4 regions of the Promicromonospora sp. NPDC057138 genome follow, and region 1 is predicted to be linked to each of the others. Evidence: riboswitches for the same ligand, from Rfam matches in the RefSeq annotation. Region 1 holds a riboswitch; each other region holds the start of a gene.
What was found. A riboswitch is a leader RNA that binds a small molecule or an ion and turns the genes downstream of it on or off. The one in region 1 is predicted to bind S-adenosylmethionine.
Positions count from the first base shown of each region.

Region 1 (7,401 bases):
CGGCCAGCCGTACTTCGTCAGTGAGTACGGCGGCGTCTGGTGGAACCCGGACGTGGCGGCGACGGCGTCGGGCAGCTCGCCCGACTCGTGGGGCTACGGCCAGCGGGTTGCGGACGAGGAGGAGTTCCACGCCCGGTTCCGCGGGCTCACGGAGGCGCTGCTCGGGGACCCGCGCATGTTCGCCTACTGCTACACGCAGCTCACCGACGTGTTCCAGGAGGAGAACGGGATCTACCGGTTCGACCGCAGCGAGAAGCTCGACGTCGCACGCGTGCGGGAGGTCCAGGTCCAGGTCGCGGCTGTGGAGGCGGCCGAGAACGCGGAGGCGACAGCCAGCTAGATGTCTCTGGCCGGGTACCGGGTCTTGTAGGTCTCTTTAGTCTTTTTCACCGTATATCACCCCGTCCACAGGGGCGCTTGGGGGGTGCACAATAGGCCGGTGACGTACCGGTTCCTCAAGCTCATCCTCTCGCTGCTCGTGCTCGTGCTTCTGCGTCCGCGCGTCACTGGCCTGCAGAACATCCCGAAGCGCGGCGCCGTCATCCTGGCGAGCAACCACCTGTCGTTCATCGACTCGCTGCTCATCCCGATCATGGCGCCGCGCCACGTCGCGTTCCTGGCCAAGGCGGAGTACTGGACCGGCAAGGGGATCAAGGGGCGCATCTCCCGCTGGTTCTTCACGAAGATGGGCGACATCCCGGTACAGCGGGACGACCCGCGCGCCGGGCAGCGCTCCCTCGAGGACGCGCTCGCCGTGCTGCAGCGCGGCGGTGCGTTCGGGATCTACCCCGAGGGCACCCGCTCGCGCGACGGCAAGCTGCACAAGGGGCACACCGGCGTCGCTTGGCTGGCGCTGACCGGCAAGGCGCCCGTCGTCCCCGTGGCGCTGCTCGGGACGGACAAGGTGAAGCCGATCGGCAAGATGCCGCGGTTCGCCCGGGTCGAGCTGCACTTCGGCGCGCCGATCGACCCGTCCCGCCAGATCGCGGCCGGCACCAAGCCCGCCCAGGCCCGCCGCGAGCTGACGGAACAGGTCATGCAGTCCATCCAGGCCATGAGCGGCCAGGAGCGCGCGGACTGACGCCAGCACCTTTGGTTGTGAGCGCGATCGTTGCGCCTAAGACGGGCACGTAGTCGCAACGGTCACGCCCACAACCAATGGTGCGGTTAGAGGCGGGTGATCCGGATGGCGTCCGCTATGACGTAGGCCGTGCCCTGGGTCCAGCGGCTGACCGCCACGACCGTGCGGGTTCCCGCCGTCATCGCGTACGTGCCGAGCGAGAGCCAGGCGCCGCCGCCCGTCGACTGGTCGACGCGGATCGTCGACGAGCCGGTGCCGGTATAGACGATGAACGGCGTGGACGTGTTGTAGCCGTCGATGCCTGGGAACCACGCCTCGACCCGGTACGAGCCGTCGGACGGGATCGCCGCCGAGAAGGTCGCCAGGTCGCTCACCTCGGCCGGCGTCGCGTAACGGTAGCTGGCGCCGTAGCGCTCCGCCGAGAAGGACGACGTCAGCCACGACGCGCCCGCCGCGAAGCCCGAGGACGTGTTGTCGACGATGACCGACCAGCTCGTGCCCGCCAAGGCCGCGGCCACCTCGGAGCGGAGCTGCGGCAGCATCGAGTAGAGGACGTCGCCCGGGCAGGCCGTCGCCGTGTAGTCGCGGTGGCCGTAGATCTGGGTCGGCGCGATCCCGTACTGGTCACAGATGTAGGCGCACAGCTCGACCAGCCGGCTCCAGAGCTGCGCGGGCGGCGTTGCGCTCGTGTAGGTGCCCTGGTTCTCGATCCCGATGGCCTGGCTGTTCTGGCCGGGAGCGTGCGCGCCCACGACCATGCCGCTGCCGTTCTGCAGGCGGGACAGCGAGCCGTGCCGGCCCTCCATGACGTACCCGCCGCGGCTCACCGTGAGGTGCTGGCCGGTGTCCACCCAGCCGTTCGCGAAGTGCCACTGCTGGATGTCGCGCGCGATCTGGTACCCGGCGGCCTGCGAGTAGTCCGTGACGTTCGCCGACGCCGTGTGGTGGATCAGGATCTTGTTCGGGTTGGTCGAGACCGTGTCGATGGTGCCCCGGGCGGCCTCGGCGCCCCAGGTGTTGCAGCTCGCGATGGTCGGCGCGGCGACCGCGACGCCGGCCAGCGCACCCGGGGGCGCGTCGGCCGGCGCCTCGGGGTCGGGCGCCAGGGACGGCGGGGCGTCCGCGGTCCGGACGTCCGCCGTCCGGGCACCCGCGGCTCGCGCGGGAACCACTGCGGCGGGGGTCGCTGCGGCGGCCGCGGGGGCCGCTATCGTCGCGCCCGCGGCACCGATGCCGAGGACGACGGCGCCGCGCAGCAGGTCGCGCCGCCCGAGGGAGCTGCTGTCGTGACCGTGGTCATGGTGACTGTGGTCGTCGTGACTGTGGTCGGTGGAGCTAGGGACGTGTTCGTGCACGGTATGCCTCCACGGTTCGGTCGCGCTGGTACGGGCCGATTTCATCCGTAGTATCGGCCGACCGCGCATGCCGCCGGTACATCACATCCGGGGTATACCCCGGACGCGATCCCCCAGACGTCGGACGCCCAGGTCACCGTCAGTGACCTGGGCGTGCGACGTGCGAGCGCGTCGAGGGTCAGGACTCGATGGTCTGGTGGCCCTTCGACGAGCCCTGCTCGATCGTCGTGTCGGCTTCGTGCGCCACCTCGATCTTGCGCGGCTTCGCCTCCTCGCTGACCGGGATCGTCAGCGACAGGACACCATCGGTGTACGAGGCCGAGATGTTGTCGAGTGCGAGCCCGCGACCCATGGTGAGCTGCCGTGCGAACGTGCCCGTGGGCCGCTCGCGGACCAGCCACTGCGCGTCGTCGCCCGAACGCTGCGTGCGCTCGCACCGGACCGTGAGCGTCCGGTCCTCGACCGACACGTCGATAGTGCCCGGGTCCACGCCTGGCAGGTCCATGGACAGCACGTAGTGGTCACCCGTGCGGAACAGGTCAATCGGCATACCGCCGGACTGCCGCGCACTGGTCACCAACGAGCTGAGCATCCGGTCCATCTCCCGGAACGGATCCCAATAGGTAGCCATCGCGCATCACCTCCTCGACGATGCGACCCTGGCCTCTCCAGGGCCGCCGCGCGTGACGGCGGCCCGACCGCCGTCCGGCTACACGATCATTTTCGCGCTCCGCGTCGCTGAGTTCCAGTCCCTCGGACATGCCGAAAGTCAATGTATAGAGCGCTGGCTAGGCCGCGGCGCGGCCCGTCAGGCCCACCCGCTCCAGCAGGTCCAGGGCCGGGCGGTGCTTGTTGAACGTGTACACGTGCACGCCGGGCGCGCCGGCGTCGAGCACCTCTCGCGCGAGCGTCGCGGAATACCCGATGCCGTGCTCGTGCTGTGCCTCGGGGTCGACGCCGCCGTCGGGCGCGGTGAACCCGTCGAGCTTCCGCAGGAGGTCCGCGGGCGCGGCCACGCCCGTCAGCTCCTCGACGCGGCGCAGCCGGCGGGCCTCCGTCGCGGGCAGGACGCCGGCCACGATCGGGATGGTCACGCCCGCCGCACGGGCCGCCTCGACGAACCCCGTGTAGGACTCCGCGCGGTAGAAGAACTGGGTGATCGCGAAGCTCGCGCCGGCCTCCTGCTTCTCCAGGAGCCGCCGCACCTCCTGGTCGCGCGTGGTGCCGGCGCCCGGGTTGCCGTCCGGGAACGTCGCGACGGCGATGGTGAGCGGACGGGTCGCCGCCCGCAGGGCGGCGCTGGCGTCGGCTGCGACGCGGCGCTGGTCCACCTGCGTGAGCAGGCGGACCAGGTCGACGCTGGAGCGCACGCCGTCGGACGGCGGACACCAGTCCGGCTCGTCGCGCGGCGGGTCCCCGCGCAGTGCGAGGAACGACCGCACGCCGGCCTCGAGGAACTCGTCGATCACCTCGGACACGTCCTCGCGGGACGCGCCCACGCAGGTCAGGTGGGCCACCGGCAGCACGGGCGTGCCGCGCAGCAGCGTGGCGAGCACCTCTCGCGACGTCGCGCGGTCACCCCCGGCGGCGCCGTAGGTGACCGACACGAAGTCGGGTTGGGCCGCCACCAGCCGCTGCGCCGTCTCCCAGAAGTTGGGCGCGACGTCGGGCCGACGCGGCGGCATCAGCTCGAACGACACTGTGGGGCGCTGCGGGTATGCCTCGACGACCATGGTTGCTCCATCGGACCTGGCGTTAGCACCTTACGTCCACGCGCCACGTCTACGAGGCGGGAAGTCGGCAGGTTGCTGCGGTGTCACGGAGCCAGGACTCTCGACCGCTCTGGATGGGATCGCCACCATGTTAAGCGATTGTCCAGCACTGGGACAGATTCTGTCCGGTCGCCGAGACGGCCCGTTCCATCGCCCGCCGCGTACCCGCCGCGCCTACTTCACCGACCCCGCCACCAGGCCGCCCACCAGCCGCTTCTCGATGGCCATGAACAGGATCACGACGGGCACGATCGCCACGACGGACACCCCGAACACGTAGTGCCACGACGTCTCGTACTGGCCCACGAACTTCGTCAGCGCCACGGACAGCGGCTGGTTGCCCGCCGTCGACAGCAGCACCAGCGAGGCCGCGAACTCGTTCCAGGACGCGACGAACGTGAACACGACAGCCGTCACGATGCCGGGCCACACGAGCGGCAGGTTGATCTTGGTCAGGACGGCGAACGTGCCGGCGCCGTCGAGCTGCGCCGCCTCGTCGACCTCCTTCGGGATGCCCGCGAAGAAGCTGTGCATGATCCAGACCGCGAACGAGAGGTTGAACGCGGCGTTGACCAGGATCATCGCCGCCCAGGTATCGAGGATCCCCCACGCGATGAACTGCCGGAACAGGCCCGACGTCAGCACGGCGGGCTGCACCATCTGGGTCACGATCACGAGGAACAGGAAGACCAGCCGGCCCGGGAACCGGAACCGCGCCGTGTAGTAGGAGGCGGGCAGCGCCACGGCGAGCACGAGCAGCGTCGCGCAGACCGAGATCACCAGGGTGGAGATCAGGTTCTGCAGCAGCGGCGTCTCGGGCGTCGACCACATCGTGAGGTAGTTGTCCCAGTGCCACTCCGAGGGGAAGTAGGTGGGATCGACCGACCTGATCTCCGCCTTGGTCTTCACCGAGCCGAAGAACATGATCAGGTACGGCAGCAGGAACACCACCAGCACCACGAGCCCGGCGAACATGCGCAGCAGCAGGGCTCCGATCGGCACCTGGTCGGCGGTATACCTCCGCACCCGCCGCCCGTTGCCCGACGTCGGACTGGTCACCTTGCGCGGCGTCGTCGCCGCATCGGTGGTCACGGTCATCAGACCTCCTCCAGGGGGCGGACGGCCCGCACGTAGATAGCCACGATCCCGATGACGACCAGGAACGCGATGACGGACAGCGCGCTCGCCAGGTCGATCTGCCGCTGGTTCTGCATGTACTTGAAGATCATGGTCATGACGGTGTCGGCGTCGTACCCGGGGATGGACCCGGTCATGACGCGCAGGATCGGCAGCGAGTTGAACACGTTGATGATGTTGATCAGCACCGCCACGGAGATGGCGCCCCGCAGCTGCGGGAGCACCACGTTGAAGTACGTCCGCACACCGCTCGCACCGTCGATGCGCGCGGCCTCGACGGTCTCGCCGGGGACGGTCTGCAGTCCGGCCAGGATCGTGTAGGTCGTGAACGGCAGTGACACGAAGACGGCGACCACCATGGCCCACGCGAACGCGGTGCCGGCGTGCCGGGTCCAGCCGTAGCCCTCGGGCGTGTCGATCAGCCCGATGTCCACGAGGAATGAGTTGATGATGCCGAAGTACGGCTCCAGCCCGTAGTGCACCACCAGGGTGGTCATGACGACGCTCGCCGCCCACGGCACGATGACGGCCATGCGCACCAGGCGACGGCCCGGGAACGCCTTGTTCAGCAGTGCTGCGAGGGCGAGCGAACCGATCAGGGTGCAGCCGACGACGACCACCACCCACACGACGGTGCGCCCGAGGATCGGCCAGAAGTACTGGAATCCCACCACCGTCGCGAAGTTCGCTAGGCCCACACCCCCGTCGTCCACGCCGCTCTGGCTGATGTCGCGGGTCGAGTTCCAGAACATCAGGCCGACCGGGAACAGGACCACGGTCGCGATGAGCGCGACCGCGGGCCCGATCCACGGCAGGGCCTTCAAGAGGTCCTTCACGTGTCTTCCAATCAGCCCGCGTCGACCTGGGCCTGGATCTCGGCCAGGACGTCCTTGGCGGACTTGTTGCTGTCGAGCTCACCGAAGAGCGCCTTGAACGCGGAATCCGTGGCGGCCCAGTCGGGGTTGGTGGTCGGGTAGAACTGCGCGTCCGGCAGCGTCTCGAGGAACGGGGCGAGCGCCTCGTCGTCGGCGAGCTGCTCCGAGCCCGACAGGGTGGTGGGCAGGAAGCCCTCGGCCTTGACCCACGGGACGTAGACGTCGGCGGTGTAGAGGTAGTCGAAGAAGGAGGTGATGGCTTCCTTCTTGTCGTCGTCGTTCTTGAACGCCATCAGGTGGTCGGCGACGCCCAGGGTGAACGGCGAGCCGTCCTTGGTCGGGATCGGGTGGATCGAGTACTCGAGGTCCGGGTTGTCGGACTCGATCTGGCCCACGCTCGGCGGGAGACCGACCTGCATGCCGATCTTGCCCTGGACGAAGATGTCGAAGAGCGGGCTGCGGTCGGACGCACCGGCGTCCGCCTGCGTGGCGCCCTCGTCGATCATCTTCTTGATGAACTCGGCACCCTCGAGGTTCTCCGGGGTGTCGACGGTGATCTTCTCGGCGTCGCCGAAGGATCCGCCGCCGCCCCACAGCCACACGGCGGCCTCGGCCTGCGCCTCCTCGGAGCCGAGCGGCATGCCGTAACCGGACACGCCACCGCCGAGCTTCGAGACCTTCTTCGCCGAGTCGAGCAGCTCGTCCCAGGTGGTGGGGACCTCGGCGCCCGCCTCGTCCAGGAGCGCGTCGTTGACGAACAGCGCACGGGAGGACGCGATCCACGGCAGGCCGTAGGTGGTGTCACCCACCTTGGCGTTCTCCAGGAACGACGGCTGGAAGTCGGCGAAGGTCTCGTCGGATGTGACCTCGTCCGCCGGGTACAGCAGCTCGTCCTCGGCGAAGCCGGCGAAGGGGCCACCGTTGTAGATGTCGGGTGCTTCGCCGGCCTGGATCTTGGTGGCGATGACCGACTCGAGGTTGTCCCAGGACTCGACCTCCAGGTTGACCTTGATGTCGGGGTTTTCCTCCTCGAATCCCGCGATCACGTCGTTCCAGAGGCCCTGGGTGGCGTCGGAGTAGCTGGGGACGAGCAGGTCGAGCGTCGTTCCGTCGCCGCTCGCTTCCTCGCTGGACCCGCCGAAACCGCAAGCGGTCAGTCCGGTTGTCGCGGCCAGCGTGAT
Region 1 covers NZ_JBHUUX010000001.1:63,974-71,374, forward strand. The annotation lists gene ACFT2C_RS00300 (glycoside hydrolase family 2 protein) at 1-340, shown strand, start outside; gene ACFT2C_RS00305 (lysophospholipid acyltransferase family protein) at 440-1,081, shown strand; gene ACFT2C_RS00310 (N-acetylmuramoyl-L-alanine amidase) at 1,168-2,436, opposite strand; gene ACFT2C_RS00315 (Hsp20/alpha crystallin family protein) at 2,615-3,067, opposite strand; gene ACFT2C_RS00320 (methylenetetrahydrofolate reductase) at 3,225-4,169, opposite strand; SAM riboswitch class I at 4,174-4,289, opposite strand; gene ACFT2C_RS00325 (carbohydrate ABC transporter permease) at 4,383-5,306, opposite strand; gene ACFT2C_RS00330 (carbohydrate ABC transporter permease) at 5,306-6,181, opposite strand; gene ACFT2C_RS00335 (ABC transporter substrate-binding protein) at 6,193-7,401, opposite strand, start outside.

Region 2 (7,401 bases), on a different contig from region 1:
CGTGACCGGGCCCGTCAGCATGCCCTTGACGGGCTTGTCCGTCAGGGACGCCGCGTACGCGGTCCAGTCCACGGTCAGGGGCGCGGGCCGGGACACGTCACCCCACAGGATCGGCGGGCGCACGCAGCGCGAGCCGTACGACTGCACCCAGCCGTGCACGGTGGTCGCGAACCCGTCGAGCTGCTCGGCGAAGTACTGCACCATGTCGTTCCGCTCGGGCTCGCCGTGCACCAGCACGTCCAGGCCCAGCTCCTCCTGGAGCGCGACGGTGCTCGCGATCTCGGCGCGCATGGCCGCCGTGTACTCGGCGTCGGACAGCTCGCCCCGGACCCAGGACGCCCGCGTGCGCCGGATCTCCGCCGTCTGCGGGAACGAGCCGATGGTGGTCGTGGGCAGCGGCGGCAGGTCGAGCCGCGCCTGCTGCGCGGCGGCACGCTCCGCGTACGGCGCGCGCTCGACGTCGGCGGCGGTCAGCGCCGCGGTGCGGTCCCGCACCTCGGGCACGACGACGCCGGGCGCCTCGGCGCGCGACCGTACCGCTTCCGTGGACTCCGCCAGTGCCTCGGCGACCGCCGTCCGACCCGCCGTCAGCCCCGTCGCCAGCGTGACGACCTCGGCGACCTTCTGGTCGGCGAACGCGAGCCACGACTTCAGGCCGGCGTCCAGGCGCGGCTCGTCGGCGACGTCGTGCGGCACGTGCAGGAGCGACGTCGAGGTGCCGACGGCGACCGCGCCCGCACCGAGCGCCGACAGGCCCTCCAGCGTGGCCAGCCGCGCGTCGAGGTCCGCGCGCCAGATGTTGTGCCCGTCGATGACGCCGGCGACCAGGGTCTTGGTCTCCAGCCCGGCGACCGGGCCCTCGGGCACGGCGCCGCGCACCAGGTCGATCGCAATCGCCTCGACGTCGGTGCCGGCCAGCAGCGCCAGGCCGTCGCCGGCCTCGCTGCGCAGGTCGCCGTACGGGGCGGTCACCAGGATCGCGGGACGCTCGGCTGCGCCGTCCGCGGCGTCCGGGCCGGGAACGGGGGAGAGGCCGGTGGCGAGAGTCGCGTACGCCCGGCGGACGGCGTCGGCCACCTCGTCGAAGGGGACGTCGAGCAGGTCGGTGACCAGGGCGGGCTCGTCGAGCTGCACCCAGGGCGCGCCCGCGGCGGCCAGTGCGCGCAGCACGCCGGCGTACGCGGCGACGACGTCGTCGAGCCGGTCGAGCGGGCGGAAGCCGTCGGGGGCGCCGTCGGCCGCCTTGCTGAGCAGCAGGAACGTCACCGGGCCCACCAGGACCGGGCGGGTCACGACGGCCTGGCCGCCGTCCGCGGGCAAGGCGAGCTCGGTGAACTGGCGCACCAGGCGGTCGTCCACGAACCCGATGGGGGTGTCCGGCCCGATCTCCGGGACCAGGTAGTGGTAGTTGGTGTCGAACCACTTGGTCATCTCGAGCGGCGGCTTGTCGCCCTCACCGCGGGCCAGCGTGAAGTAGCCCTCCAGGGAGAGCGCGGGATCACCGGCGGGCACCAGGTCCCGGAACCGGTCGGGCACGGCGCCCAGCAGGGCGACGGCGTCGAGCACCTGGTCGTAGAAGGAGAACGAGCCGGGGACGGCGGCCGCGCCGGCGTCCAGGCCTAGCGCGGCGAGGTGCCGTGCGGTGCCGATCCGCAGGTCGCCGGCGGTGGCTTCCAGCTCGTCGGCGGTGGTGCGTCCGGCCCAGAAGGACTCGACGGCGCGCTTGAGCTCGCGACGTCGGCCGATGCGCGGGTAGCCCAGGATCGTGGCGTGGGGGAGGTGCGTGTTGACTGCCATGCGTATCAGCTCCATCGGACCTGGCGTTAGCACCTTGCCCCGGAATTGGCGCTCCGGAGGTAGGTTGCTGCGGTGTCGTTGAGCCAGGACTCTCGACCGCTCTGGATGATGAGACTGGATCGTAAGCATGCCCGCGATGCGGTCGGAAAACCGTCCACCCCTCGGACGTCGTCGGTTCCGCGCGCGATCCTGCGAAAGAGTGTGCCAAGCGCGATCGTGCAACTGACGCCTGAATCATGCAACCGACGCCCGAGGGGAGGCCCGGATTATCCGGACCTCCCCAGGAGAGTGGACTAGGACAGGCGGGCTGTCTGAGCGCCCCTTGCTGGTTGGCGCGTTGGCAGGACCACAGCCGCCGCTGGACTAGATGCCGGACCCGCCGCCGGAGGTGTTGGTCCACCAAGCGTGGTACTCGTTCAGCGAGTACCTCTTCTGCTGACCGCTGGTCGAGGTGATCTCGATGCCGAACTGCATGGTGTCGAAGTCGGTGTTGCGCAGGCGGCCGTTGTCCGCGGCCCATCGCCACACCGCCAGGGCGTCCACGTAGCCGCTGTCGTTCTCGTTGGCGGGGATGAACTGCAGGACGTTCCAGCCCGGGTCGGCCTGCCAGACCGATGCGTAGAGGACGCCGCCGATCGTCACGTTGCTCGCGATCTGGCTGCCCCAGCCGCCGGCCGGGCCCGGGTGCCAGCTGGTGAAGATCATGATCTCGTCCTGGTTGCCCGTGGACCAGAGGTCCGCCGTCCAGTTCCACCAGTCATCACCGGAGGCGGGGGCCGACGACGTGTTGTACGTGAACCCCGCGTTCGCCATCTGTGACAGGGGGGTTCGCGGCCTGACCGAGGTGTTCGGGTACGACTTGATGCCCCCGCCGGACTGGGTCGAGTCGACGTACCACGAGTTCAGGCTGTTGACGGTGAGGCACTGCGAGTTGTTGCCCTGGTTGCCCCAGACGTTGTTGTAGACCGTCCAGTCGTTCGGGGTGTACTCGCCGAAGGTGTCGCACGAGTTGTAGACCGCGGCCTGCGCCGGGGACGCGACGCCCAGCAGCCCGGCGATCGTGAGGACCACCACGGCGAACCGGCCGACGGCCGATCTGCGGTTGACCAGTTTCATCTGATCTTTCCTTCCCTGTGCGCCAGTGCACAGATCGTGGAATGCGCCTAGAGGGCGCATGGGCGCGCAATGCGCGCAGAACGGATATTTTGTTCGAGTCTCGGCATCGCTGTCAAGATTTCACCCTGCGCAATCGGGCAGATAAAGATCTGATGACTCCCGCCGCCGCTCGCCGCCCCGACCCGGCTGCCTGCAGTTGACCACAGCAGTTGCTGCCAGACGGGGTCCCCGCCCGGCAGCAACTGCTGTGGTCAACGTGCCGCGCGGCGAGCGGGGGTGGGCGCGGTCCAGAGCGCGGCGGTGGCGGCCAGCGCCGCGCTGACCGCTAGCGGGCCTGCGAGACCGAGCGGGCCGATTGCTAGGCCGCCGAGCACCGGCCCGACCAGCGCGCCGAGGTTCAGTGCGACTGTCGAGAACGCCCCGCCCATCGTCGGGGCGCCGTGGGCCGCCGCCATGCTGCGGGCGATCAGCGTGCCGCCGACAGCGAACGACAGCGCGCCCAGGACCGGGGCGAGCATCCACACCGCGGACGGGCTCGCCACGAGAGCGGCCCACAGGACCCAGCCCGCGACGAGAGCCGGGGCACCGATCCCGAGGACCAGGTGCCCGTGCGCGTCGGCCAGGCGGCCCGCGGCGGAGACGCCCGCGAAGGCCCCCAGCCCGAACAGCGCCAGGACGACGGGCACGAGCGACGCGCCGAGCCCGGCGCCGTCGGTGACGATCGGCGCCAGGTAGGTGAACGCGCAGAACGTCGCGCCGTTCACCAGCACCCCGAGCACGAGGTACCGCAGCAGGTCCGGCGACCGGAGCGTGCCGAGCTCGGCGGCCAGGTCCACCCGGGCGTGCGATGCACGACTGCCAAGGTCCACCTGGGCGTGGGGCTCCAGCTGGGTTCCGGACTCCACACGGGCGCGGGGCTCTGCCCCGGCTCGGGGCTCGACGTGCGGCGCACGCGGGCCGGGCCGCCCCGGCGTCAGGACGGCGACGGCGACCAGGGCGAGCGCCGACACCCCGGCGATCGCCCAGAGCGCCGAGCGCCAGCCCCAGATCTCGCCCAGGAACGCCCCGGCGGGGACGCCGGCGATGAGGGCGAGCGTCGTGCCGCTGAGGATCGCGGCGAGCGCCCGGGCCTGCCTGCCCGCCGGGACGATCAGGGTAACCGTCGACAGCGCGACCGCGAGGAACCCGGCGTTGGCCACGGCCGCGACGAACCGGCTGCCGAGCAGCACCGCGAACTGGTCGGTGAGCGCGCCCGCGACGTGCGCGGCGACGAAGATCGCCAGGCTCGCGGACAGGGTCCAACGCGGCGGCAGGCGGCGTCCGAGGGCCGCCATCAGGGGTGCGCCGACGACCATGCCGACGGCGAAGCCGGAGGTCAGGTAGCCGGCCTGGGCGATGGAGATGCCGAGGCCGGTGGAGATGCCGGGCACGAGCCCGGCGAGGACGAATTCCGACGTGCCTTGCGCGAAGACCGCGACGGCGAGCACGTAGAGCAGGACAGGCATGTACGCCTCCGAAGGGAGAAAGGGGAACGGGTAGGCCTGGGCGGCACTACGGGGCCCTTCGGATGCGCGGACGGCGCCGGCTCGCGCGCGAATGCGGGAGCGGGGGAGGCGGACCTGGGTCTGCCTCGGCGGTCTCTACAGGCGCATCTCGGGCTACCGGAGTACCGGCAGCCCGAACCTGGATGCCTCTGGAGACCTCACGCCGCGAAACTACCACGCAGGGGGCGCCGCCACGCGACCTCCCGGTCGAGCTGTCCCGTGCAGCGGAACAGGCGCACCTGGTGGGCGTGGGGCAGCGCGGTGGCGAGCGCGGACGTCGTCGTGCGCTCGAAGCCCAGCTTCTGCCAGAAGCCGCCCGACCGGCGGGAGAACAGCCAGGCCTGGCGCGCGCCGGCGTCGGCGGCGCGGTCCAGGGCGAAGCGCGCCAGGCGCAGGCCGTCGCCGGTGCCACGCAGGTCCGGACGGACGGCGACGCTGCGGACCAGCGCGTGCTCGCCGTCCTCGCCGAGCTCGAACCCGGTGGTCGCGGAGACGGCCCCGGCCTCGTCCCGCTCCAGCCACAGGCGGACGGCGGGCTCCGCCAAGGCGGCGACCGTCAGGTCGGCGGCGCGGAGGAACGCCGCCAGGTCGTCGAGGTCGTCGGAGGCGACAGGGCTGAGCACGCCGGGAGCCTACCCGCCCGACGAGCAGGTCGGCGCCTGCCCTGGGAGCATGGGGAGCGTTCGTCGGCCGCTGTGATGGGCCGGCTCGGGCCGCCGGACGGTGGCCGACATGCGACGCAGGGGAACGTATGAGCCGTACAGGGGGCGCCGTCGACGCGTCGGCACGCTCGCACCACGATCTGGGAGACCTGCCGACGTTCGACGCCTGGTCCCGGTACCAGGAGCTCGCGCCCGTTCGCGCGGCCGTGGATTCGCGCGACTGGGACGCCGCAGCGGCGGCGTTCTCCGCCCTCGGACCGCAGGAGCTCGCGCTCGCCCTCGAGCTCGTGGCGGACGAGAGCGACGCGGAGCAGATGCTGGAGGCGGCCGTGGCCGCAGAACCCGACGACCCGCTCGCCCGCACGCTGCTCGCCCGCCGGTACGAGAGAATCAGCTGGGAGATCCGCACCGGGACCTGGGCCGTGGACGTCGTAGCCGAGAAGTTCGAGGAGTTCCGGGAGTGGCTGGTCAGGGCCGAGCAGATCCTCATCGACGTCTGTGTTGACCACCCGGAGCATGTGCCCGCGTGGGAGGCGCGCCTGCTCACCGCTCGCGGCCTCGAGCTCGGCCAGTCGGAGGCGCGCCGGCGCTACGACCGGCTCGCCGCGCTCTCGCCGCACCACTACCGCGCCCAGCGGGCCTACCTGCAGCAGGTCGTGCCGAAGTGGGGTGGTTCGTGGGACGCGGCTGAGGCATTCGTCGCCGAGTGCGCATCCGACGCTCCAGACGGCTCGCCGAGCCGAGCCTTGCTCGCATCGCTCCAGATCGAGCGATGGCTCGGCCTCCGTGAGACCCTCGACGACGAGGCGCTCGAACGTCTCGGGGAGGTCGCGCGAGCCTCGGTGCTCCACGCCGATCACGTGCCCGGGCCGGGCGCGGACTCCGTGCACGCGGAGCTGGCCCTGCTGTACACGTTCGCCGAACGGCACGACGACGCAGCACCGCACTTCCGGGCGTTGGGCGACGATCCGGTCTCGGCGGGCTGGGACTATCTCGATGACAAGGCGCAGTGGTACGCGCGGAGCAGGGCGCAGGCGCTCGGTGGACCAGTACCGCCGCCACCCGGTGCGCCGTCGGAACGGGAGACGCGGCCGGCAGCGGTCGTGCTCGGGTTCCTCCTGATCGTGTGGATCCTGGTCATGGGCGTCATGACCGTGCTCATGATCGGAGTCGCGCTCGGGGGCGATCTGAGAGGGGTGTTCGCGGCCGTGGCGTTCGCCGCAGGGGCGGCCCTCGGAGTGGCCCTCCTCGTGGGGCTTGTCCGTGGACCGCCGCCACCCGGCGCGCCCTCGCTGGAGCGGGGTACGGGCCCGGGAGCGGTTGCGGTCTACGTGGCCTCCCTGCTCTTCGGCGTCGCTCTGACAACGTTGAGTCTCCCGGACGCCCTTGAGGGCGATCGGGGTGCCGCGTTTGCCGTCGTGCTCTTCGGCGCGATGGCGGTCTTCGCGGCGGTCTGCCTCGCGCGGCTCCTCCGCGCGCCCGGCGGAAGGAGCAACCGGTGACCGGGGGACCCGCCGCCGACGCCGGAGAGCCGGCTGTGCCCTTCGACCTCTCGCACCTCGACCATCTGCTCTCGTGGACCACCGTGGACGGGATTCCCACGCTGTTCGCGCCCCGCGAGGGCCCCGTCACGGGTGGTCTCGTGTTCCGTGTCGGCCGGGCGGACGAGACGCTTTCGACCGCGGGTATCACGCATCTGGTCGAGCACCTCGCTCTTTATCGGAACAACCTGAGCGGCGCGCACCACAACGGCCAGACAGAGCAGGTCTGGACCGTCTTCCACGCGACCGGGACGGCCGCCGAGGTCGTCACACACCTCAACAGCGTCTGCGCGTCGCTCCGCGACTTGCCGCTTGCCCGGCTCGAGGTGGAGAAGAAGATCTTGCGTACGGAGGCCGCGGGCCGCCGGGGCGGTCCGTTCACGGCGATGAACATGATGCGGTACGGCGCGCAGGGATACGGGCTCAGCGGCTACGACGAGCTGGGTGTGTGGCGGGTGGGCGCCGACGAGGTCGAAGAGTGGGCCCGGACGCGCTTCACCCGCGACAACGCAGTGCTGTTCCTCACCACGGGCGAGGTGCCGCAGGGGCTCGACCTCAGGCTGCCGCAAGGCGAGCGCATCGCCCCGCCCCAGCCGTCCGACGCGCTCGGCGACACGCCGGCGTTCTTCGTCGGGCACGAGGGCGGCGTCGTCCTCGACGCCGTCGTCGACCGGTCGTCGGCAGCGACGGTGTTCGCGGAGGTTGCCCGGCGCGCGATCTTCGACGAGCTTCGCCAGAAGG
Region 2 covers NZ_JBHUUX010000070.1:20,969-28,369, reverse strand. The annotation lists gene metE (5-methyltetrahydropteroyltriglutamate--homocysteine S-methyltransferase) at 1-1,797, opposite strand, end outside; SAM riboswitch class I at 1,806-1,909, opposite strand; gene ACFT2C_RS24980 (hypothetical protein) at 2,161-2,913, opposite strand; gene ACFT2C_RS24975 (MFS transporter) at 3,165-4,418, opposite strand; gene ACFT2C_RS24970 (GNAT family N-acetyltransferase) at 4,616-5,080, opposite strand; gene ACFT2C_RS24965 (tetratricopeptide repeat protein) at 5,209-6,621, shown strand; gene ACFT2C_RS24960 (M16 family metallopeptidase) at 6,618-7,401, shown strand, end outside.
Region 2: linked by a shared signal. The riboswitch ahead of metE (5-methyltetrahydropteroyltriglutamate--homocysteine S-methyltransferase) and the one ahead of ACFT2C_RS00320 (methylenetetrahydrofolate reductase) in region 1 are both predicted to bind S-adenosylmethionine.

Region 3 (7,401 bases), on a different contig from region 1:
AGGTCACCAGGATCTCCTCCGCCGTCGGCACGGTGCTCAGCTCGCCAGGACCTGCCGGGGCGAACAGGCGGGCGCGCTGCTCCCACAGGTCGGCGTAGCGCGGGGCGAGATCGCTGGTCATGGCCTCGCGCAGCGCGACGGCGCGGGGGTCGTCCCACGTGGTGGCGACCCAGGTCGGGTCCGAGACGATCACCGACACGGCGGTGCTCCTTCCAGTGTTCGGCCAGCGATCCGTTTGGGACCCGCCCCGGGCGCGGGCTCAGAACGCGCGCAGGTTCGCCCGCAGGCCGCCGTCGGCCCACTCCGTGCGGAGGATGCCGCGGCGGCGCAGGATCGGGACCAGCTCGTCGAGCGTGCGGTGCACGGTGACGGGGTGCAGGTCGCCCCACAGCAGGACGCCGTCGTTGCCCCACTCGCCGAGCTCCTCGATCAGGTCGGCGAGCTCGCCGGCCGTGCCGACCCAGCCGGAGCGGTCCGCGATGCGTCCCAGCCGGGCGAGCCCGCCCAGGAGCACGCGCAGCGGCGTGGTGGCCAGGTCGTGGTCGGCGACCAGACGCCGGATCGACCCGTGCGAGATGTGGTCGCCGAACAGCCCCGTGGGCAGCGGCTTGTCCAGGTCGAGCGCCGTGAGGTCGGTCTCCAGGTCGCTCGACTGCTGCTCGGCGATCCGCAGCAGCGTCGCGTCGTCCGGGTTCGCCGACGCCGCGACCAGCCGGTCGGCCTCCTGCGGGCTCGACACGAGCACCGGCTTGATCGCGAACAGCACCTTGACGTCGTCGAGCGCCCGGCCGGCGGCGCGCGCCGCGGCGTGCACCTTGGCGCGGTAGTCGCGCACGCTCCGCTCAGTCAGCGGCGCAAGCGCGAGCTGGACGTCGCTGTTCGCCCCCGCGAAGGCCATCCCGCGGCCCGACCCGCCGGGCGAGACGATCACCGGCTCGCCGTCGGCGTCGCGGAACGGGAGCGCGTTGAGCGGGCCGTCGAACGCGAAGTGCTCGCCGCGGTGCCGCACCGGGCGCAGCAGGCGCCCGTCGGCATACCGGCCCCCGGTCCCGCCGGAACCCGGGTCGGCGATCAGCGCACCGTTGTCCCAGGACCGCCACAGCGAGCGGACGCCGTCCAGCCACTCCTCGGCGCGGTCGTACGCGGGGTCGTGCCCCAGCGGCGGCGCGTCCGAGAAGTGGCGCGCGCTGCCCGTGTCGGTCACGAGGTTGAGCCCGAACCGCCCGCCCGACAGGTGCTGCAGCGTCGCGAGCTGGCGCGCCCCCGTGTAGGGCAGGACGGCGGCCGGGTTGACCGTCGGCACGACCCCGAGGTGCCGCGTGGCGGCGAACAGGTACGGGGCCAGCAGCAGCGGGTCGTGCTTGGGGCCGCCGAAGGCCTGCCGCACGCGCAGATCGATGGTCTCGGGGCTGCCGAGCGAGGGCGCGTCCTCGATGATCAGCAGGTCGACGCCCGCCTGCTCCAGCGCGCGGGCGGACTCGACATAGAGGTCGGGCCGGGTCCAGTCGTAGTTCCAGTCCAGGTAGTCGTGGCCCCAGCCGTGCGGCCCGAAGCCGCGGGCCAGGAACCAGCCCAGGTGCTGCTGGCGGGTCATGGTGTCTCCTCGGGATCGATGTCGGCGGGCGCCCGGACGGCTGCCGCGAGTCCCCGTTCGAGGTCGGCGATCAGGTCGGGCAGGTCCTCGACGCCGATCGACAGCCGCAGGGTGCCCGGGTGGACGCCCCCGGCGGCCTGCTCGGCGGGGGTGCGCAGCACGTGGCTCGTGGTCGGCGGGTGCAGCACGAGCGAGCGCACGTCGCCGATGTGCGTCATGTGCGTCACGACCTCGACCGTCTCGACGAACGCGCGGGCCGCGGGTGCGCCGCCGTGCAGGGTGAAGGTGAAGACGGAGCCCTGACCGTCCGGCAGGTAGCGCTTGGCCAGGGCGTACGACGGGCTGGAGTCCAGCCCGCAGTAGTCCACCGAGGCCACTTCGGGCCGGAACGCCAGCCACCGCGCGACCTCCAGCGCCGTGGCGCTCTGCCGCGCCACCCGCAGCGACAGGGTCTCGATCCCCTGACCCACGAGGAACGCGTTCAGCGGGGACGGCGTGGGGCCGAACCGCGGCGCCACGGTCTCGCGCAGGTACGCCAGGCGCGCCCGCCCGCCGTGCCGCTGGGGCACGCTCGGCCCGCCCGTGCGCGACGGCGCAACCAGGTGCGGGTACAGCCCGCCCGAAGCGGCCGGGTCGAACGTCCCGGAGTCGACGACGACGCCGCCCAGCACCGACCCGTGGCCCGCCAGGAACTTGCTGGCGGAGTGCACCACGACGTCGGCCCCGTGCTCGATCGGGCGCAGCAGGTAGGGCGTGGCGAGCGTGTTGTCGACGACGAGCGCCAGCCCGTGGGCGTGCGCGACGTCGGCCACGGCGGCGAGGTCGGGCAGGTCGTTGCGCGCGTTCGGGATCGACTCGAGGAACAGCACCCGGGTCTCGGGTCGGATCGCGCGCTCCCAGGCGGCCGGGTCGGCGGCGGCGTCGACGAAGTCGGCCTCGATGCCCAGCCGGGGCAGGTTCTCCAGGAGCAGCCCGCGCGTGCCCTCGTACAGGCTGGCGGCGGCGAGCACGCGCTGGCCGGCCGAGACCAGGCCGAGCAGCGCGAGGGTGACCGCCGCCTGGCCGCTGGCCACGAACAGCGCGTCCGCACCGCCTTCGAGCGCGGCGATCCGGCGCTCGACCGCGGCGGTGGTCGGGTTGCCGGTGCGGGTGTAGGCGTAGCCCTCGCCCGCGCCGAAGTGGCCGCCGGCCTGCTCCCACTCCTCGAACTCGAACCCGGCGGTCAGGTAGACCGGCGTGGCGCGCGGGGTCACGCGGCCGGGCGCGGGGGCGCCGGACGCACCGGCGTCGCGCCCGGCGTCCCCGTGCACCTGCCGGGTGGCGAACCCCGTCATGGCGCGGCGCTCGGTGCGGTGCTCGGCTCGGCCTCGGTCGCGGGCAGCCCGGCCTCCTTCCAGGCCGGGAACCCGCCGTCGACGTGCGAGACGTCGGTGTAGCCGCGCGCGGCGAGCGCCTCGGCGACCGGGCCGGAGCCGTTGACCGAGCCGCACACGATCACGACGGGTGTGTCGAGGGTGATCGCCGGGTTCTCGGACGGCCCGAACAGCGCGTCGAGGTTGTCGCGGTCGGCGAGCGTGGCGCCGGGGATCTCCCCGGACGACGCCCGGCCGGCGGCCGAGCGGACGTCGATCAGCAGGGCGCCGCCGGCGACCTTGGCGCCCGCTTCGTCGGGCGTCCGGAGCTCGGGAGTGGTCATGGATGTTCTCCTCAGGGTGGGTTCTTCGTGATGGACGTGCGTGTGCCGGACGGCGCGGGCCGGTCAGGCGCTCAGGAGCCGGCCGGTGGGGAGCGACCGTGGCGCCGCCTCGGCGTCGGGCAGCCCGAGCGAGGCGCGCAGCGTCCGGGCGGTCCGCTCGGTGCGGAACAGGCCCGCGCGCTGGAGGGCCGGTACGAGGTGGCCGGTGATCGCGTCGAGGTCCGAGCTGAGCGAGGCCGGGCGCAGCAGGAATCCGTCGGCGGCGCCGGCGGCGGCCCAGTCGGCCAGGAGGACGGCCAGCTCGTCCGGCGTGTCCGCGACGACGAACGCGCCCCGCCCGGGCTCCGTGCCCTCCAGCGCCTCGACGAGCTCCAGCCGCGCCCGGGCACTGGCCCGCTCGGCCGCGAGCACGACGTAGACCTCGGCGAGCACGCGCACCTCCTCGGGGTCGCGCCCGGCGGCCAGGGCCGAGTCCCGCACGAGCCGCCGCAGCCGGACCGCGTGCGCGGCGTCGGTCACGGCGATCCGCACGACGTCCGCGGTGCGCCCGGCCAGCGCGGCACTCGCGGCGGAGCGCACCCGCACGACGACGGGCGGGCGGGTCGGGGCCAACGACCCGCCGCCGTCGGCCTGGCGGCCGCGGATGGCGAAGCGGATCCCGTCGTGGTCCACGCGGAACCGGCCCTCGGCGTCGAGCTCGACGGCGCCCGACCCGGTGCCGGGGCGGCCCGTCCAGACCCGGTTCACCGACTGGATGCCCAGCTCGACCCGGGAGGACCACGCCTCGTCGGGCTCGGGGACCGCCGTCTGCCGGACGGCCTGCCAGCCCGCCCGGCCGCTGCTCGCGCGGTCCACGCTGCTGAGGGCGACGGCGGCGTGGGCCGCCTCGACGTGCACCGTGTCGACGGCGGCGACCAGCCCGACGCCCGCCGTGACCCGGGCGGCGCGGGCCGCGGCGACGACGGTGTCGAGCCGGCCGGTCACCTGGCCGCGCCCCGGGTGCAGCAGGAAGTCCTCGTCGAGGGTGACGAGGTCGAGCAGGCCGCGGTCGGCGGCCCGGACGAGCTGGAGGAACCGCTCGCCGTCGAAGGGGCGGGGCGGGATCGGGCCGCGGGCGCGGTGGGCGCCCGGCCGGGCCCCGGCCGAGGTGAGGTCCACGCCGAGCACGACGGGACGGGACGACGGGGCGGACGAGAAGGACAGGGGCTGCGGCGGGTACGGCACGGCGGGGCTCCGTTCGAGCGGCGGCTGCGTGACCACTCGCGGAGGACCCGGCCGGCGGCGCACGACTGTGCACGACGGCGGTTGCTGGGTCACCCGGGAGCGGGGCTGCCGGAGGGCAGGCGAGGGACGTCCGGTCAGGACGTGAGGGCCTGGTACGGCCGGGGCTCGGCGCGGTACGCCGAGAGGAGGTCTACGCGGCGGGCCGGCGGTGGCCGGTCAGCGCGTCGGTGCTGCCACTGTCAGCGACAGGAACGGAGGCAACACATGCTCTCGCGCGGGGCGGCACAGGCCCGGGCGCGAGCGTTCCAGGACGGCAGGGGCACGTGGACGGCGGGGGCAGCGCTCCGGGTCATCGTCGTTCTCCTCACCTGCTCGCCCTTCGGCGAGCGACGCGTGTTGTCATCCGCCGACGGCGGTGGACCTGGTCCTCACCCGGGGCACCCACCCGCGCGGGGGGTTGCCGTCCGACCAGCCGGGGCTTCGCGTCGGAACTCATGACCTGTCGAGACTTACTACACCTTTCCGGTCGGATTAGTGCTGTTTGCTTCGATGCCAGAGAAGATACGAATAGAACTCATCGGAGTCAACGATCTGTCCCCAGATCTCACATGCCGGGACCAGCACTCGCGGTCGGGCCTGGTCGCGAGATGCGGCCGGCCCTGACTTCGGTCCTTCGCACTGGCACCTTGTGACTTCGGTCCTTTGCTTCGAGATCGGTCGGTTGATTGACCGATCTCGAAGCAAAGGACCGAAGTCACAGAGCCTCCCGTGCAACTGACCGAACTCGTGCGCCGATGCGACCAGCAGCCGGCCCGGCAGCTCGGCAGTATGGCAGCTCGGCTCAGGCGACGAGCAGCTCCACCTGCGCGAGCACGCCACCGTCGCCGAGCTCCAGCCGGAGCCCCGTGAGCGGTACGGGCTCGTCCAGCACGAACGGTCGCAGCTGGCCCGGCCAGGGCCACTCCTCGCCGGAGCGCTCGTCCAGCACGCGCCCGTCGTCCGCGACCAGGCGCCAGGCCGACGGCGGCCGGCCATCCACACCCGCGCCAACGCCCACACCCGCAGCTGACCCTTCCGCTGCCGACGACGTCAAGGTGTAGCCGCGCAGCACCGCGCCCTCGGAGACCTCGCCTGTCGGCCGCCACTCGAGCGTTCCCGCCACCTCGACCGACGTCGTCAGGTCCCCGTCCGTCAGGTGCGGACGCGGGCCGTCCGCAGCGCGCCAGCCGCCGTCGGCCCGCTGCCACAACCCGGCGGGCGCCGCACCAGCACCAGCACCCAGCTGCTCGCCCGACCTCGACGCCGCCGGCACGCCCCAGCGCGTCGGTGTTGCAGAGAGCGCGAACCGCAGGGTCGCTCCCCCGGTCAGGTCCCCGTGCTCCACCGAGGGCGACGTGACCGCCCTGGCCGCGCCGTCGGCGTCGGACAGCTCGAGCCCCGCCACGTACCAGCGGTCGGCCGCGCCCGGCGCCTCGACCACGAGGTCGCCGTCGGGCCGGTGCACCACCGCCCGCTCGAAGAGCGGGGAGCCCACGGCCCAGCGCGACGACCCGATCTCCAGCGGGTACAGCCCCAGCGCCGAGAGGACGTACCAGGCCGACATCTCGCCGTTGTCCTCGTCGCCGTGGTAGCCCTGCCCGATCTCGCTGCCGGTCCACAGGCGCGCCAGGATCTCGCGCACGGTCTCCTGGGTCCGGTCCGGCCGGCCGGCGAACAGCCACACGTACGGGATGTGGTGCGAGACCTGGTTGGACTGGCCGAGCTGGCCCAGGCGCACGTCGCGCGCCTCGACCATCTCGTGGATCACGGACCCGTAGGACCCGGGCTTGTCCGCCCGCTCGGGGGTGGCGAAGAACCTCTCCAGCAGCCGCGCGAGGCCGTCGGGGCCGCCGTGCAGGGCGGCCAGGCCCGCGCCGTCGTGCACCGGGTGGAACAGGAAGTTCCAGGCGTCGGACTCGGTGTAGTCGCCGCCCCACTCGTCGGGGTCGAACCTGCCCGGGCCGAACGAGCCGTCCCGGCCGCGGCCCCGGAAGAACCCGGTGGCCGCGTCGAAGAGGTGGGCGTACCCGAGCGAGCTCTGCCGCAGGTAGGCGGCCTCGTCGCGCAGCGCGCGGCGCCGGCTGTCCGGGGTGCCGGGCGCGTCCGCGAGCACCTGCGCCATCCGGGCGAGCCCGGCGTCGTTGATGTAGCCCTCCAGGCCCCAGGACACCGACTCGTCGACGTCGCGGGGCACCCAGCCGTGGGTCAGCGCGAAGGCCTGGCCCTTGCGTCCGACGCCGGACCGGGTGGGCAGCGCCGTCGCGTCCCGCAAGCCCGCGTCGTAGGTGGCGAGCGGGTCGGGCAGGGGGACGCCGCGTAGGTAGAGGTCGGCGAAGGCGACGTCGGACGACGTGCCGGTCATCAGGTCCGCGTAGCCCGGCGAGGACCAGCGCGCGACCCAGCCGCCCTCGCGGTACTGCTGGACGAACCCGTCGGCGAGCCGCGCGGCGACCTCCGGGTAGAGCAGCGCGTAGGCGGGCCAGCAGGTGCGGTAGGTGTCCCAGAAGCCGTGGTTGACGAACATCTCACCCGGAATGACGGGTGCGCCGTCGAGGACGGGCGAGGCGTGCACGGGCTCGCCGTCGGCCCCGGTCTCCGTGTACGAGGACGGGTACAGGTTCAGCCGGTACAGGTTCGAGTAGAGCGTGACCTGCTGCTCCTGGGTGGCGCCCTGCACGTCGAGCACGCCGAGCCGCTCCTCCCACTGCGCGCGGGCGCGCTCGGCGACCTCCTCGAAGGTCCCGGCCACCTCGCGCTCCAGGGCGCGCTGGGCGAGGTCCGCGCTGATGTACGACGTCGCCACGCGCACCTCGACCGTGCGGCCCGCCTCGTCCTGCGGCCCAGCCGC
Region 3 covers NZ_JBHUUX010000040.1:12,326-19,726, forward strand. The annotation lists gene ACFT2C_RS19485 (GNAT family N-acetyltransferase) at 1-199, opposite strand, end outside; gene ACFT2C_RS19490 (LLM class flavin-dependent oxidoreductase) at 260-1,594, opposite strand; gene ACFT2C_RS19495 (O-acetylhomoserine aminocarboxypropyltransferase/cysteine synthase family protein) at 1,591-2,928, opposite strand; gene ACFT2C_RS19500 (rhodanese-like domain-containing protein) at 2,925-3,290, opposite strand; gene ACFT2C_RS19505 (LLM class flavin-dependent oxidoreductase) at 3,354-4,514, opposite strand; SAM riboswitch class IV at 4,903-5,014, opposite strand; gene ACFT2C_RS19510 (GH92 family glycosyl hydrolase) at 5,356-7,401, opposite strand, start outside.
Region 3: linked by a shared signal. The riboswitch ahead of ACFT2C_RS19505 (LLM class flavin-dependent oxidoreductase) and the one ahead of ACFT2C_RS00320 (methylenetetrahydrofolate reductase) in region 1 are both predicted to bind S-adenosylmethionine.

Region 4 (7,401 bases), on a different contig from region 1:
GCGGGTCGTCGGTCACGACCCACAGCCCGTCGACGACGTCGTAGCCGGCCTGCGGACCCTCGGCCACCAGCTTGCCGACGGCGGCGATCAGGCGCTCCACCTCTTCGCCCGCGGTGCCGACGCCGACCGAGGCGCGCACCGCCCCGGCGTCGAACCCGAGGCGGCCGAGCAGCGGGTGCGCGCAGAAGCGGCCGTCCCGCACGCCGATGCCGTGCTCCGCGGACAGGTAGGCGGCCACCAGGCCTGGGTCGTAGCCGGTCACGGTGAAGGTCACGACACCCACGGGGTCGACGGCGTCGGCCCAGACGCGCACGACCTCGACCCGGTCGATGGCCTCCAGCCCCGCCACGAGGCGGCGGCGCAGCGCGTTCTCGTGGGCCGCGACGTCGGCGGGGTCGAGCGCCGCGAGCTCCTCGCACGCGGCCGCCAGGGCGACGGCGCCGATCACGTTGGGCGAGCCGGCCTCGTGCCGGGCGGGGCCCTCGTGCCAGTCAGTACCCGCCACGCGCACGCGCCGCACGGCGCCGCCGCCCGCGAGGTACGGCGTGCCGGCGTCGAGCCAGTCGCGGCGGCCCACCAGGGCACCCGCGCCGAACGGCGCGTAGGTCTTGTGCCCGGAGAAGGCCAGGTAGTCGACGCCGGTCGACTCCAGCGAGATGCGGCGGTGCGGCACGAGCTGAGCGCCGTCGAGCACCACGCGGGCGCCGTACTCGTGGGCGATGGCGACGATCTTGTCGACCGGGAGCGACTCCCCGGTCACGTTGGAGGCGCCGGTGAGGGCGAGGAGGGCGATCGGCCGGGTCGCGGCGGCGTCGGCCAGCTCCTCGCGGATCTGGGCGAGCGTCTCGGCCACGGTCGCGCCGCCGGTCAGCACAGTCGCGTCCGTGCCGCGCTGCCAGGGCAGCAGGTTCGCGTGGTGCTCGACGTCGAGCACGAGCACGCGGCCCGGCTCGCCGTCGGGCTGCGCGGGCACGCAGCCGGCCAGCAGGTTCAGCGAGTCGGTGGTGTTCCGCGTGATGATCGTCAGGTCGTCCTCGCGGGCGCCGACGAACGCGCCGACGGTGCGGCGGGCGGTCTCGTAGAGTGCCGTGCTCACCTGGGAGAGGTACCCCGCGCCGCGGTGCACGCTGGCGTACAGGGGCAGCACCTGGGTGACGCGGTCGGCGACGGCCTGCAGGGCCGGGGCCGACGCCGCGACGTCGAGGTTGGCGTACGGGACCCGGCTGCCGTCCACGAGCGGGACGAGCGTCGCGCCGCCGACGACGGGGCGCAGCGGGGCGACGTCGGTCACCGCGGCGACACGGGTGAGAGTGGTTGCAGACATGGCGTCCTCCAGCACAGTCCTGGGGGAGGGTCCCCCGCGCTTGCCGCGTGCGGCTGCCCGCGGCCAGGTCGTCACCCGGGGCACCCCACCGCGGAGGAGGGTTGCCGGCCAGCGAGCCGGGGCTTCGCGCTGGCGCTCATGACCTGAGGTCATCCTGTGGTGCGGCAAGACCGCTGTCAACGCGCGTCTCAGATACTGGTCTCACGATCTGGTCGGTCCGGCCGTGAGATGAGGCGTGCGATCCGGTCCGCGTCCGCGCGGTACATCGCGGCGTGCTCTCGCAGGTCAGCCGAGGCGCCGTCGTCCGCCCTGGCCTCGGACCAGGCGGCCAGGTCGCGCAGCTTGTCCACCATCGCGGCCAGCACCTCGGCGCGCGCGTACGGCATCCCGTAGGCACTGGTCAGCGCGTCGAGCCGCGCCATCGGGTCCAGGTGTCCGACGTCGTACGCGGCCCCCGCGAAGGCGTCGCTCGAGAGCGGGGCGAGCCGGTAGGCGAGATACGCCAGGTCCAGGATCCGCGGGCCTGGCGAGGCGGTGTCGACGTCGATCAGGCCCACGGGCCGGCCGTCCCGGAAGACCATGTTGTAGGGCGCCGCGTCGTTGTGGCAGATCACCTCGGCGGGCTCGGCCGCCGGCAGGCGCCATTCGGCGTCGGACAGGGCGAAGCCGACCGTGGCGTCGTGGAAGCGCCGCAGGAGCCGGCCGGCGTCGGCCAGGACGCGGGTCGACCAGAGCCACTCCGGGGCGGGCCAGCCAGGTACGTCGCCGGGCAGGTACGAGACGACCTCGCGGCCCTGGGCGTCCAGGCCGAGCGGCTCGGGAACCTCGGTCAGCCCGCCGGCCCGGACATGGTCGAGCAGCCTCTGGATCGTGGGCGTCCAGGGGCCCGCCGCGCGGTGCACGGTGTCGCCGATCCGGACGACGGCGGTGGTGTTGCCGCCGGTCAGCTCCTGCTCGTCCACAGCTTCGTCCACAGCCTCGTCCACACCCAGACCCTAGCCCGACCAGCGTACGAGACGGCATCCCACCCACCGGACGCGATGTCGTACGATCGACAGCGACCATCCCGAGCGGCCGAGTGACGTGGCACGACGACGCCGCAGCAACCCAGCGTTCCCGCCCCCGCGGCGCGGACGGACAAGGGTGCTACCGCCACGACCGATGGAGGACCACCATGAGCGATCCCGCGCACCTCGAAGCCCGCCCCGCCGTCGGCTACGCCGGCGACATCACGCCCCAGCAGGCCTGGGACCTCCTCGCCGGCGACCCGGGCGCCGCCCTCGTCGACGTCCGCACCGACGGCGAGTGGCGCACGATCGGCGTCCCCGACACGGCGACGCTCGACAAGCAGCCGGTCTTCGCCGAGTGGGTGCGGGCCGGCGGCCGCCCCAACACCGGGTTCCTGGAGGAGCTCAAGGCGGCGGGCGTCACCGGCGGCCCTGTCGTCTTCCTCTGCCGGTCCGGCCAGCGCTCGATCGGCGCGGCGCGGCTCGCCACGGCGGCCGGCATCGCGCCGTCGTACAACGTGCTGGAGGGCTTCGAGGGCGCGCCGGGAGCCGACGGCGTCCGCGACCAGGAGGGCTGGAAGGTCGCGGGTCTGCCCTGGACGGAGGCCGCCAAGTGACCGTCACCGGAGCGTTCCCGCCCGACGCGACTCCTGGCGGGTCCGGCCGCAAGCCGCTGCCCCGCGGCGTCCGCCCCGCGACCCTCGCCGTGCGCGGCGGGCACCAGCGCAGCGAGTTCCAGGAGACGGGCGAGGCGCTGTTCCTCACCCAGGGCTACGTCTACGACACGGCCTCCGAGGCCGAGGCGGCGTTCGCCGGCGACATCGACCGGTTCGTCTACTCGCGCTACGGCAACCCGACGGTCCACACGTTCGAGGAGCGCCTGCGCCTGCTGGAGGGTGCGGAGGCCTGCTACGCGACGGCGACCGGCATGTCGGCGGTGTTCACGTCGCTGGCCGCGCTCGTGCAGTCAGGCTCGCGGATCGTGGCGGCCCGGGCCCTGTTCGGGTCCACCGTGGTGATCTTCGAGGAGATCTTCAAGAAGTGGGGCGTGCGTACCGACTACGTGGACGGGCACGTGCTGTCCCAGTGGGAGGAGGCGCTCGCGACGCCCGCGGACGTGGTGTTCTTCGAGACGCCGTCCAACCCGATGCAGGACATCGTCGACGTCCGCGCCGTCGTCGGCCTCGCGCACGCCGCCGGGGCGACCGTCGTACTGGACAACGTGTTCGCCACCCCGCTGCTGCAGAAGCCGCTGGAGCTGGGCGCCGACGTCGTCGTCTACTCGGCGACCAAGCACATCGACGGGCAGGGGCGGGTGCTGGGCGGAGCGATCCTCGGCTCGTCCGAGTACGTGACCGGGCCCGTGCAGACGTTCATCCGCAACACCGGGCCGTCGCTGTCGCCGTTCAACGCGTGGACCCTGGTCAAGGGCCTGGAGACGCTTCCGGTGCGCATCGCGGCGCAGGGCGCGAGCGCGCTCACCGTCGCGAACGCGCTGGAGGCGCTGCCGGGCGTGGGCGCTGTGCGGTATCCGTTCCTCGACTCCCACCCGCAGGCCGACCTCGCGCGGGCCCAGATGAGCGGCGGCGGCACGGTCGTCACGTTCGATCTCGCCGTCCCCGAGGGCACCGATGCGGAGACGGCCAAGAAGCGGACCTTCGCGTTCCTCGACGCGCTCCAGGTGATCGACATCTCGAACAACCTCGGCGACGCCAAGTCCCTGATCACGCACCCCGCGACCACGACGCATCGCAAGCTCGGTGCCGCGGGCCGGACCGCCGTCGGCATCACGGAGACGACGGTCCGCCTGTCGGTAGGCCTGGAGGACACCCGGGACCTGATCGAGGACGTCGAACAGGCCCTCGCCTCCGCGCGGTAGAACTGGGGCGAGGTAGAACCCTGGTTCTACCTCGCCGCATTCAGGATGTGGCGGGCTCGGGGTTCGTGGCCCTGTAGCAAGGCCACGTCGGAGGTTGCTAATGCCTTTGCGGCCTGCGGCGGGACGCCCTGGGCCGGGTCGAGAACAGCGTCCTGGAGGTCGAGCCGGCGCTCGTCGAGGGTCGAGGTGCGGCCGCCCGTCGACAGGCCCCAGCCGAAGGGGAACAGCGGGTCGTAGTCCTCGTCGCCGACGTTGACGACCGGGTCGTCGGCGGACCGCGGCCACGAGACGGGCAGCCGGCCCGTGAAGTGCCGTTCACCGAACAGCACGTCCGCGACCCCGTCGCCCTCGGTGCCCGGCAGCCACGAGGCGACGAGCGCGTCGATCGAGCCGAGCTGTTCGGTGAGGAGCTGCGGCCGCCCGGACACCACCAGGACCACGCAGGTCTCGATCTCCGCGCAGACCTTCTCGACGACCTCGACGTCGCCGGGCTGCAGCGCCATCGACTTCTCCTCGCGCGGCACCCCGCCGTCGGCCGGGTCCCAGGCCCACTCGGGCCCGCCGACGTCGCCGAACCCCTCGGCGTACGGCGTCTCCCCCACGACGACGATGCCGACGTCGGCCCCGTCGGTCGGCGCGGAGGCGTCCTCGCTGTACGTGACGTCGTCGGCCGCAGCCTGGATGCCCTCGAGGATCGTGGTCCCCTCGGTGACGTCGCCCGAGAAGCCCTGCCAGGTGCCGGTCCAGCCGCCGGCCTGGTTGCCCAGGTCGTCGGCGTTGCGACCCGCGACGTACACGCTCGCGTCGGTGTCCAGCGGCAGCGCGGCGCCGTCGTTCTTCAGCAGCACCTGGGACTCGGCCACCGCCTTGCGGGCGAGCGACCGGTGGTCGGCCGAGCCGATCTCGTCGGCGTGGGACCGGTCCGCGAAGGGTTCCTCGAACAGGCCCAGCTCGAACTTCGCGGCCAGGATCCGGGAGACGGCGTCGTCGATGCGCTCCTCGGTCACCTCGCCGGCCTGCACGGCGGCGACGAGCCGCGTGTGGAACCGCTCGAACTGCGACGGCTCCATGAACATGTCGATGCCCGCGTTGACGCCGGTGACGATCTGCGCGGTGGTGGGCGAGTCGTCGGCGAGCGGCGGGATCTGGTGGATGCCCTGCCAGTCACTGATGACGAAGCCGTCGAACCCGTGGTCGTCCTTGAGCCACCCGTTGATCAGCTCGCCGTTGGCGTGCATCTTCACGGGGTTGCCCAGGCCGTCGTCGGTCCAGTCCATGCTGGAGAAGCTCGGCATGACCGAGCCGACGCCGGCCGCGACAGCCGCCGCGTACGGCGGCAGGTCCACGGCCTCGACGTGCGCGCGGCTCTGCTCGGTGATGCCCTGGTCCACCGTGTACTCGCCCTCGCCGGTGCCGTAGGCGGTGTCGCCGTCGGCCACGAAGTGCTTGGCCGTCGCGAGCACGGACTTGCCGCTGTCCAGGCGCTTGCCCTGGAACCCGGCGATCGCCGCCGTGCCGAGCACGGTCGCCAGCGCCGGGTGCTCCCCGAACGACTCGTAGGTGCGGCCCCAGCGGTCGTCGCGCACCACGCACAGGCAGGGCGCGAACGTCCAGGGGATGCCGGTCGCGCGGGTCTCGGTGGCGACCATGTGCTCCGCCTTCGCCACGAGCAGCGGGTCGCGCGTGGCGCCGAGCCCGATGTTGTGCGGCAGGATCGTCGCGCCGTCCAGGTTGCCGTGCCCGTGCACGGAGTCGACGCCGTAGATCAGCGGGATCTGCAGCCGCGTCGCCAGCGCCTGCCTCTGGAAGCCGTCGATCGCGTCGGCCCAGCCCTCCGGCGTGTTCTCGGCGGGCGTGGAGCCGCCGCCGCTGAGGATCGAGCCGAGCCCGAGCTCGGTGACGACTGCCGGGTCGCCCGTGACGCTCCCGCGCTCCGCCTGGGTCATCTGCCCGACCTTCTCCGCCAGCGTCATGCGGCTCACGAGGTCCGCGACGCGCTCCTCGGTCGACAGGCGCTCGTCGAGGTAGGGCAGGTCGTGCGCCCGCACGACGACGGTGGGGCCCTCCGAGACCTCGGCGTCCCGCGACTCCAGGGTCACCGGGACGGTCTCCGCCGTCTCGCCCGCCTCCGACTCCCGGGTCCGGATCTCGATGGTCCGCGCGGCACCCGACGGCGTGCCCGCCGCGAACTCGACGGTGCCCGAGCCGGCGTCGTAGTCGGCGTCGGCGGTGGCCGTGCCGAAACCCGTGCGCCAGCCGACGGTGACCGGCCCGGCGAGGGCGCCGCCGTCGGCGGCCTGGACCGAGATGGTGACGACCGCCGTGTCACCGTCCTCGACGAGGACGACGGGTCCCGCGCTCACGAGCGCCTCGGCGTCCGCGGCCGTGGCGCCGGCGGCAGTGTCCGCGGCCGCGCCCCGGGCGGTGTCGGCGGCCGCGGAGGAGGTGGGCACGAGGACGCTGACGGCGAGTGCCGTCGCGGCGAGGAGTGCTGGAGCTCTGCGGGCGTGGAGGTGCTGCGCGACGCCGGGAAGGGCGGACATCCTGGGGATTCCTCTCGACACTGGGAGGTGATTTACCGATCACACACCGGAGTGCGCCACAGCACAAGCGCTGTCGACCGCTGGATAAGGTGGTCCGGTGAGCCCTGTTGCGCCCTTTGCGAGGATGCTCCGCGCAGACAACCCCGGCCCGATGACTCTCGACGGAACCCGGTCGTACGTGCTGCGCGCTCCCGGCGCGCCGGGCTGCGTGGTGGTAGACCCCGGACCGCTGCTGGAGCCGCACCTGGCCGCGCTGGCCGACGCCGGTCCGGTCGAGCTGGTGCTCGTCACCCACCGGCACGCCGACCACACCGGCGGGCTGGCGCGGTTCCGCGAGCTGACCGGGGCACCGTCGCGGGGTGCCCTCCCCGAGTTCAGCCGGAGCGGCGGGGCGGACGGCGCGGCCGTCGAGCCGCTGGCCGACGGCGAGGTGCTGGCCGTCGCCGGCCTGCGCATCGAGGTGCTGGCGACGCCGGGACACACCGCGGACTCGGTGTGCTTCGCGGTGTCCGACGGGTTGTCCTCCGCAGTCCTCACCGGCGACACCGTGCTGGGTCGCGGGACAACCGTGCTGGCCGAGCCGGACGGCTCGCTGCGTGACTACCTGGGCTCGCTGGACCGGCTCGCACCGCTGGACGTGCAGGGACT
Region 4 covers NZ_JBHUUX010000081.1:15,341-22,741, reverse strand. The annotation lists gene ACFT2C_RS26280 (aminotransferase class V-fold PLP-dependent enzyme) at 1-1,324, opposite strand, end outside; SAM riboswitch class IV at 1,356-1,468, opposite strand; gene ACFT2C_RS26275 (phosphotransferase) at 1,513-2,310, opposite strand; gene ACFT2C_RS26270 (rhodanese-like domain-containing protein) at 2,499-2,948, shown strand; gene ACFT2C_RS26265 (O-succinylhomoserine sulfhydrylase) at 2,945-4,210, shown strand; gene ACFT2C_RS26260 (glycoside hydrolase family 3 N-terminal domain-containing protein) at 4,237-6,753, opposite strand; gene ACFT2C_RS26255 (MBL fold metallo-hydrolase) at 6,905-7,401, shown strand, end outside.
Region 4: linked by a shared signal. The riboswitch ahead of ACFT2C_RS26280 (aminotransferase class V-fold PLP-dependent enzyme) and the one ahead of ACFT2C_RS00320 (methylenetetrahydrofolate reductase) in region 1 are both predicted to bind S-adenosylmethionine.